Regions from separate parts of the Pseudoalteromonas sp. JC28 genome, predicted to be linked through region 1. Evidence: predicted binding sites of a transcription regulator. Region 1 holds the regulator's gene; each other region holds the start of a gene.
The links. The regulator LexA, encoded in region 1, represses DNA repair genes until DNA is damaged. The targets are predictions, from matches to a motif close to TACTGTATNNNNATACAGTA.
Positions count from the first base shown of each region.

Region 1 (2,205 bases):
ATGTGACTCTCTATTTAAAAAATGAGAACATCCTACTTCGTAGCGAGCCAGGGCCAAATAAGAGGTTGATGAAAAGCGTTCATCCATGAACTTCATCGACATTCGAACATCCATGTACATCAAAACCCGTTGCAGAGATGCGACGGGTTTTTTGCTGTTTGGGGTATAGAAAATCTCGCGAGGTAAACTCGCTCCTACCACAGTATAGGCACAGTGCAACATGGTGGGAGGTGGTTTACCCGCCGAGGGATTGCAATGAAATTCCGAAAAACCTCGCGAGGTAAACTCGCTCCTACCATAGTATAGGCACAGTGCAACATGGTGGGAGGTGGTTTACCCGCCGATGGCTTGCAATGAAGTTCCAGCAAAAAACCATGTACATCAAAACCCGTTGCAGTAATGCGAAGGGTTTTTTGCTGTTTGGGATATAGAAAACCTCGCGAGATGAACTCGCTCCTACCACAGTATCAGCACAGTGCAAAATGGTAGGAGGTGATTTATCAGCCCTAAAACTTAATAATCCTTATTTCGTAGAGTCGTAGGTTATGCTCTGAAGCTTCTTGTTTAATGCTGATCTAATTAATGCTATCAATAAATACACTTAAAATATGGCGAAGAAAGAAACATTTGCGATTTTTTTTGAGCTGTATATACTTACAGTAAATAAACCACTGTATGGAATACCAGTTAATGCGTCCTCTAACAAAACGACAAGAACAAATCTTTGAATTAATAAAAGTATTCATAAAAGATACAGGCATGCCTCCAACTCGTGCTGAAATAGCTGATGCTTTGGGTTTTAAGAGTGCAAATGCAGCGGAAGAGCACCTGAAAGCGCTTGCGAAAAAGGGAGTTATCGAAATGGTCCCAGGCGCAAGCCGAGGGATTCGACTTGTAGAGGATGAATCAGAACAACTTGGTTTGCCTATTATTGGTCGTGTTGCTGCTGGTGAGCCTATTTTGGCAGAGCAACATGTAGAAAGCCACTGTAATGTAGATGCTAGTTTTTTTAAACCTAATGCTGATTACCTTTTGAGAGTTAATGGTATGAGCATGAAGGATATTGGTATTATAGATGGTGACCTATTGGCTGTTCACAGAACTCAAGTGGCAGAAAATGGGCAAGTGATAGTTGCTCGTGTAGAAGAAGATGTGACTGTTAAACGCCTTGAAAAGAAAGGAAAGAAAGTTTTTTTACATGCTGAGAATGAAGAATTTAAAGCGATTGAAGTAGATCTAGAACATCAAAATTTCTCCATTGAAGGGTTAGCTGTCGGTGTTATCCGAAGTGCAGACTGGATGTAGTTTATGAGAGCGAGCGTAGCGTTAAATATAAAGTTGCGCTTGCTTTAACTATATTTTGTTTAGAAAGTAATAATTAACTTTTCTAACTGTGTGAAAGTTAGATAATTATAGTGACTTTAATCATTTAGTAATATTTTTAGTTTTCTGATCTTTATACACTATTTTTCATCATTCTTCGTTTTACTCCCTATAGTCCCCAGTTTTGATTCTAAAGTCGGTCTTCTCGAAAATCTTGCAATTTGTTTGTTTTTTGACTAATTGGTTAATAGTCGTGCAGTAAGTCTATGTACAAATAGACAATATGACAGTCATCCAATAATAACAAGAGACAACCACGAGTTGTCTTGAAGGAGACGTCAAATGAAAATTTGTCGATTAGTTGTAGCATTCATCGCGGTGCTAATCGCCATGCCCTCACTTGCTAACAGCGCTTACAATATGAGGCAAGGTGTTACAGACATTAGTCATCAAGTGTATGAGCTTCACATGACCATATTTCTAATATGTTGTGTCATTGGAGTGATTGTATTTGGGATTATGTTTTGGGCGCTTATAAAACACAGAAAGTCAAAAGGCGTTGTTGCGGCGCAATTTCATGAAAGCACCAAAGTGGAAATACTTTGGACTGCAATTCCCTTCCTGATACTCATTGGTATGGCAATACCAGCCACAAAAACGCTTATTGCTATGGAAGACACGAGTAAAGCTGATCTGACCATTAAGGTCACAGGCTCTCAGTGGAAATGGCACTATGAGTATATGGGGCATGATGTTGAGTTCTATTCTTTGCTCTCTACTTCGAAAGATGAAATTAGTGATCTTAAAGAAAAAAATGAAAATTACCTGCTTGAAGTTGATAAGCATTTAGTTATTCCTACCGATAGGAAAGTCCGCTTTTTG
Region 1 is NZ_QOKX01000015.1:670-2,874, forward strand. It holds gene lexA (transcriptional repressor LexA) at 691-1,305, shown strand; gene coxB (cytochrome c oxidase subunit II) at 1,666-2,205, shown strand, end outside.

Region 2 (2,205 bases), on a different contig from region 1:
ATCTTGAATCCTTGATCTGTTATTTGCTTCGCTTGTGCTTTGAATTGACCACCACTAATCTCCAACTCCACTTTAGTTTCGTTGTAGCGGTAGGGGTGAAAGAATTGCGCAAGATACTGTACAGAGATGAGTTGATAGACCTGTAACTCTCTATGCCCAAGCTGAGCACTGCGGAGCTTTTTAGTGGTTGGAATGATAGCGTGATGCGCTTCTACCTTTTTATCATTCCAACACGCTCCTTTTAGATTCATGTCAGCTAACTTAATAAACTTACTTTCTATTCCCTGATTGTGCTCGGCAGCCGCAATGACTTGCTCTCTTTCAACAAAATGTTCTTGTGGTAGATAACGGTTATCTGATCTAGGGTAAGTGATCAATTTATGTTTCTCATAAAGTGCCTGACAAATATCCAACACTTGCTGAGCCGATAAACCGTAGCGCTTATTTGCGTCAATCTGCAAAGAAGAAAGGTTATAGGGTAACGGCGGGTTTATCTTTTTTGGTTTTGTTTCAACCTTATTTATTGTTGCTTGCTTTTGACTGATCCGATCCGCAACGTTTTCGGCTAAGGCCTTAACCAGAACACGCCCATCTTCGTCCATATAGGGCTTACATGCTTCACTTGGTACCCACTTAGCTTCAAAAACACCCCAATTTGGTTTATTGATGTGTGCAATCACCTCATAAAATGGTTTAGATACAAAGTTCTCTATTTCTAGATCTCTTCTAACAACCAAACCAAGTACCGGAGTTTGCACTCTGCCAACCGACAAAACAGTATTCACTCCCGCTTTTTGCCCGGCCAACGTAAATGCTCTGGTTAAATTCATCCCAAATAGCCAATCCGCTCTAGCTCTTGCAAGTGCAGATACACTTAAAGGAACAAATTCTTGATTAGAACGTGTCGAAGCCAATGCCTTTTTCACAGCTTGTGGGTTTAAATCACTGATCAACAAGCGTCGGATCGTTGCTCTTTTCCGTTCAGGCAAGTTTACAAATTGAAATACTTCGTCCACGAGCAATTGCCCTTCTCTATCAGGATCTCCAGCATGGTAGATTTCATCGGCTTTTGTGAGTAACTTTTTTAAAGTGCTAAGCTGCTTTTTTGTTTTTGGCTTTGCTTTGAACTGCCATTGAGTCGGCACGATTGGTAGATCATGAAACTGCCATTTTTTGTATTTGACGTCGTAGTCTTCAGGTTCTGCTTGTTCCAACAGGTGACCTATACACCAAGAAACCACATCACCATTCGCGACTTCTATATAACCATCTTGTTTTTTATGTGGTTTTGGTAAGACATCGGCGATTGCTCGGCCTAAAGAGGGTTTTTCTGCGATATAGAGTTTCATGATTAGCTTAACTGTATATAGATACAGTTATCATAGTGAATTTTGACGAAAAACACCATAGCTGCAAAGAGACTGTCTCCAGTCTCTTTGCAAACCAACAAACTTACGTTCTTAATAAATTAAGTTGCTTATGTTTTTGTTCGACTATCAGCGTCATTGAACTGGCCGCTTGCTCTACTTCATCTGCAAACTTCGAAAGCTCAGCAGCGGCATCTGAAATGCCCGTCGTATTCGTATTAATTTCTTCGGTAACCATACTTTGCTCTTCCGCAGCCGTAGCAATTTGTGTTACTTCGTTAGAAATGCTTGTCAGCTCAGCAACTAGCGTACTCATTAACCTAGCCGATTCTTGGCAATAACTCACTGCGTCTTCACCTAGCTGCACAGAACTCTCAATGATCCGGCCTGAGTTCGCGACTTCACTCTGTAGGTTATCTATTAGTTTACTAATGTCGTCCGTCGATGCTTGTGTTTTTGACGCCAAAGCTCGAACTTCATCTGCAACAACCGCAAAACCACGCCCTTGCTCCCCTGCCCTTGCCGCTTCAATTGCCGCGTTTAAGGCCAGTAAATTAGTTTGCTCTGCAATAGCTCTGATCACTTCTAGTATTTTAGAAATATCATCACTGCGCTCAGATACCTTCACGACCGCTTGTTTTGCATCAATGACTTGATCCGCCATTGATTGCACCGTTTCGGTCGTTTTAATGATGCTTTGTTCGCTTTGCTGAACTTGATCTGCGGCCTGATTCGTACTTGCAGCCGCTTTTTCCGATGCCCGAGCCACCTCTGAAGCAGTTGCACTGAGTTCGTTAATTGCAGTAACTACGCTATCTATTTCTAAGTGCTGATTAGC
Region 2 is NZ_QOKX01000010.1:2,810-5,014, forward strand. It holds gene DS891_RS19950 (DNA topoisomerase III) at 1-1,349, opposite strand, end outside; gene DS891_RS19955 (methyl-accepting chemotaxis protein) at 1,453-2,205, opposite strand, start outside.
Region 2: a site for LexA is predicted at 1,359-1,378, ahead of DS891_RS19950 (DNA topoisomerase III). Genes of this name have one in related genera too.

Region 3 (2,205 bases), on a different contig from region 1:
GATCGCCAGCCAGAGTTCACTCAGATCGATATCGAAACGTCATTTATGAGCTCAGACCAAGTTCGTGGCGTGACAGAAAAAATGATCCGTGAAATGTGGCAGTCTTTCCTAGACGTTGATTTGGGTGAGTTCCCTGTGATGCCATACAGCGAAGCGATGAGCAAATATGGTTCGGATAAACCAGACCTACGTAACCCGCTTGAGCTTATCGACGTTGCAGACATCGTAAAAGACGTTGAATTTAAAGTACTAAGTGGCCCAGCGAATGACGAAAAAGGTCGTGTTGCAGTACTATCAGTACCAGGTGGCGCACAACTTTCACGTAAGCAAATCGATGAATATACTAAGTTTGTAGGTATTTACGGTGCGAAAGGCCTTGCTTGGATGAAAGTGAACGACCGTGATGCGGGTAGCGAAGGCGTACAGTCACCAATCGCTAAGTTCTTGAATGAAGAAGTGATCAATGCACTGCTTGAGCGCACAGGCGCAAACACAGGTGACATTATTCTATTCGGCGCAGACAAGCGTAATACTGTAAACGAAGCGATGGGCGCGCTACGTCTGAAGATTGGTCTTGATTTAGAAATCACAGATCTAACTAAGTGGGCACCACTTTGGGTTGTTGACTTCCCGATGTTCGAAGAAGACGACGAAGGTAACCTACACGCGGTACACCACCCGTTTACCGCGCCTAAAGGCGTAAGTGCTGCGGACCTTGAAGCAAATCCAGCAGGTACACTTTCTGATGCATACGATATGGTACTTAACGGCTACGAAGTCGGTGGCGGTTCGGTTCGTATTCACAACAACGAAATGCAACAGGCTGCGTTCAGGATCCTAGGCATTGAAGAGTCTGAGCAGCAAGAGAAGTTTGGTTTCTTACTTGATGCTCTGAAGTATGGCACGCCTCCGCACGCAGGTTTGGCATTCGGTCTTGACCGTTTGGTGATGCTACTGTGTGGCACTGACAACATCCGTGACGTTATTGCGTTCCCGAAAACGACGCAAGCGTCGTGCTTGATGACTGATGCGCCAAGCCCTGCAAACCCAGATGCGCTAAAAGAGCTTGCTATCTCAATAGAAAAGCAGTTAACAGAGCAAGGTGAAGGCGAGTAAGTTCGTCAACCTGATGTAAAAGAGGCGACTTAGGTCGCCTTTTTTGATCAGATGAACTAGCTTATAACTGGTAATCTATACAGTATTTTGGCATTATAACCAAAAAACCAAGAGACGATGCGTTTGGCTGTCATTTTAGGAATTGATCCGGGGTCAAGATTTACAGGCTATGGTGTGATTGCTCACCAAGGTGCAAAGTTCCAATATTTGGGGAGCGGTTGCATTAAAGTTGGTGAACATGACTTTCCCACTCGATTAAAAATGATCTATCAAGGGATCACACAGCTCATAGAGCAGTTTTCGCCGAGCGACTTTGCGATTGAGCAAGTGTTCGTTGCGCATAATCCAAGCTCAGCCTTAAAACTTGGTCAAGCGCGAGGTGCGGCCATTGTTGCAGCGACCATGCAGTCAGTGGTTGTGAGTGAATATTCGGCAAGGCAAGTTAAACAAGCCGTTGCGGGTACCGGTGGTGCAGACAAAGCCCAAGTACAGGAAATGGTAAAGCGCATATTAAAATTGCCAGGCACACCCCAAGCTGATGCAGCAGATGCGTTGGCGGTGGCGATTTGTCACGCGCACTCAAGGCAAAACTTAATAAAAATGGCAGGCGCAGCGCGTAAAACCGTAAGAGGAAGGTTGAGATAACGATGATAGGAAAATTAAGCGGAACACTGTTAGAAAAGCAGCCACCAGAGATATTAATTGATGTTGCAGGTATAGGTTATGAGGTACAAATGCCAATGACCTGTTTTTATGAATTACCGAGCGTGGGCGAGCCGGTTTCCGTATTTACTCACTTTGTGGTGCGTGAAGATGCGCAGTTACTGTTTGGTTTTAATACCAAGATAGCACGTGCATTGTTTCGCACGTTAATTAAAGCAAACGGAGTCGGTCCAAAGCTCGGACTTGCAATTTTGTCGGGCATGTCGGCAGAGCAATTTGTTAGCTGCGTGAATCATGGCGATGCAACGACTTTGGTTAAGATCCCAGGAGTTGGTAAAAAGACCGCTGAGCGCCTAGTGCTTGAAATGAAAGATAAGCTAAAAGACTTTGGCAATGACTTACTCACACCGTTTAGCGATGCCGCTG
Region 3 is NZ_QOKX01000005.1:431,417-433,621, forward strand. It holds gene aspS (aspartate--tRNA ligase) at 1-1,116, shown strand, start outside; gene ruvC (crossover junction endodeoxyribonuclease RuvC) at 1,240-1,761, shown strand; gene ruvA (Holliday junction branch migration protein RuvA) at 1,764-2,205, shown strand, end outside.
Region 3: a site for LexA is predicted at 1,182-1,201, ahead of ruvC (crossover junction endodeoxyribonuclease RuvC). Genes of this name have one in related genera too.

Region 4 (2,205 bases), on a different contig from region 1:
CTGTCACGCCGGGGGTCGCGGGTTCGAGTCCCGTCCACTCCGCCAATACTTATTACAAACGTGCATTTGCTTCTTATGGAGTGGTAGTTCAGTTGGTTAGAATACCGGCCTGTCACGCCGGGGGTCGCGGGTTCGAGTCCCGTCCACTCCGCCAACACTTCGAAGCAAAAAATGCGAATACTCAGTGGAGTGGTAGTTCAGTTGGTTAGAATACCGGCCTGTCACGCCGGGGGTCGCGGGTTCGAGTCCCGTCCACTCCGCCAATGTATCGCATAACTATATTCAAGCTTTATGACAGCTTGTTTACTCGCTGGAGTGGTAGTTCAGTTGGTTAGAATACCGGCCTGTCACGCCGGGGGTCGCGGGTTCGAGTCCCGTCCACTCCGCCAACACTAAAACGAGTAAAATAATGTCATTAAGATATCTCTGCGGAGTGGTAGTTCAGTTGGTTAGAATACCGGCCTGTCACGCCGGGGGTCGCGGGTTCGAGTCCCGTCCACTCCGCCATTTAAGATATCTTGCAAATCTATCACTGCGGAGTGGTAGTTCAGTTGGTTAGAATACCGGCCTGTCACGCCGGGGGTCGCGGGTTCGAGTCCCGTCCACTCCGCCAGTTTGCAATTTCTCTTCTAAGCAAGCTTCCTTTACCAAAATCAAAAAGCTCATTTACATTAGTCTTTCCCTTGTCATCACAGTCCAGTAATTCATTTTTCAACATAAGCTTATAATAATGTCGATATAATTTTACCTGTTGTGGCAAAGTGGTAGTTCAGTTGGTTAGCTGTTGCTTAAGAGGGTAGCACTCAGCTAGGCCAAAAGACGATTATCTACGCGCCACACTCATTGTTTTACGTCTCAGTTCTTGTCGCCTTTTATACAAATAGACTAGGGCCTGTTGACCTTTGCTGTTTGATTTTTATTCTTCTGAGTGTGTTTTGGTCGCGACGCTCGACTTGCCGCCTAGTAATCTAGGCAAAAGTTGAGCAACAATGAACAAAGCGCACTCAGATGAACCCAAAGGGCAGCGCTTGATTAGCATTTCTTCTGTGTTGCCCCACAAGGATGTGGGGTAAGGTGACTTTGCAGGAGCACAAAGTCTTTATCGCCAGACTTACATAGAATGACTATGCTACGCTGGCTCTGCCTTGTATAAATACCAATCAAACTGCTGCAAAAACAAACTTGAAAGATCAACAGGCCCTAGTTGTAGATCTCATTTCTCCTAAGCAAAACACGATTAACTTAAAGCGTAAACCATGGTTACTTTTTAACTCGTCTCTTTTCTAGCGATCTACTTGCGATCTGTCTTTATTTAAATATACTGTATGTATAAACAGTGTTTGGTGATGTATGGCGAATTATATAGATCTTCTTGAGCGTAAAAACTTGCTTTGGCGTGGGCGTGGAAAGGCCGTGCAGCATGATGTCGTCAGTACTCGCTTTGCTGCACTTGATGATGTGCTGTGTGGTGGTTGGCCGCAACAAGGTGTGATTGGTGTAAAAACTGCAATGGGAATAGGGGAGTTAAGGTTGATATTGCCCCACTTTGCGGATGATAACCGTTTGAAGGTATTAATTAATCCACCAGGACAAATACATGCCGCGGCATTGCATTATTTATCGTTAGACCTGAGTGAATTTATGATATTGCAGCCACCAAGTGAAAAAGAAGCACTGTGGGCTGCGGAGCAGTGTGTAAAAAGTGGTGCGTGTAGTGCGCTTGTACTTTGGCACGAAGCGCTTTCTATTGCCGCTGTAAAGCGTTTGCAGCTAGGTGCACAGACGGGAGGTTGTAGGTTATTTGTTTTACATCAAGCACAGTACGCTCAAACTCTACCATTTACGCTTTCAGTGGCTTTACAAGCACAGCACAGCGGCTTGGATGTGATAGTGAAGAAGCACAAGGGGCACTTGGCACATCGTAGTCTTAAACTAGAAAACCCCCACTATTGGCCAGAGCTTGAAAAGCCAAATCTACCTCATGTTAGCGATAATATAGTTGCATTTACAGGCTATGAGCGGCGTTTAACGAGCTAGTTATGTGGTTATATCTCTATTTTCCTATGCTGCAACTAGAGGGAATGACAAAGCGAACGGTTTCTGGTGATTTTGTTACACCCGTTGTTATTATTGATGGCCGCAAAAACCAGATAGTGCAGCTCAATGATGCAGCGCAGCAGCGAGGTATAAAAATAGGAATGGGCC
Region 4 is NZ_QOKX01000005.1:178,141-180,345, forward strand. It holds tRNA gene DS891_RS12680 (tRNA-Asp) at 1-45, shown strand, start outside; tRNA gene DS891_RS12685 (tRNA-Asp) at 78-154, shown strand; tRNA gene DS891_RS12690 (tRNA-Asp) at 187-263, shown strand; tRNA gene DS891_RS12695 (tRNA-Asp) at 313-389, shown strand; tRNA gene DS891_RS12700 (tRNA-Asp) at 431-507, shown strand; tRNA gene DS891_RS12705 (tRNA-Asp) at 537-613, shown strand; gene imuA (translesion DNA synthesis-associated protein ImuA) at 1,351-2,037, shown strand; gene DS891_RS12715 (DNA polymerase Y family protein) at 2,040-2,205, shown strand, end outside.
Region 4: a site for LexA is predicted at 1,320-1,339, ahead of imuA (translesion DNA synthesis-associated protein ImuA). Genes of this name have one in related genera too.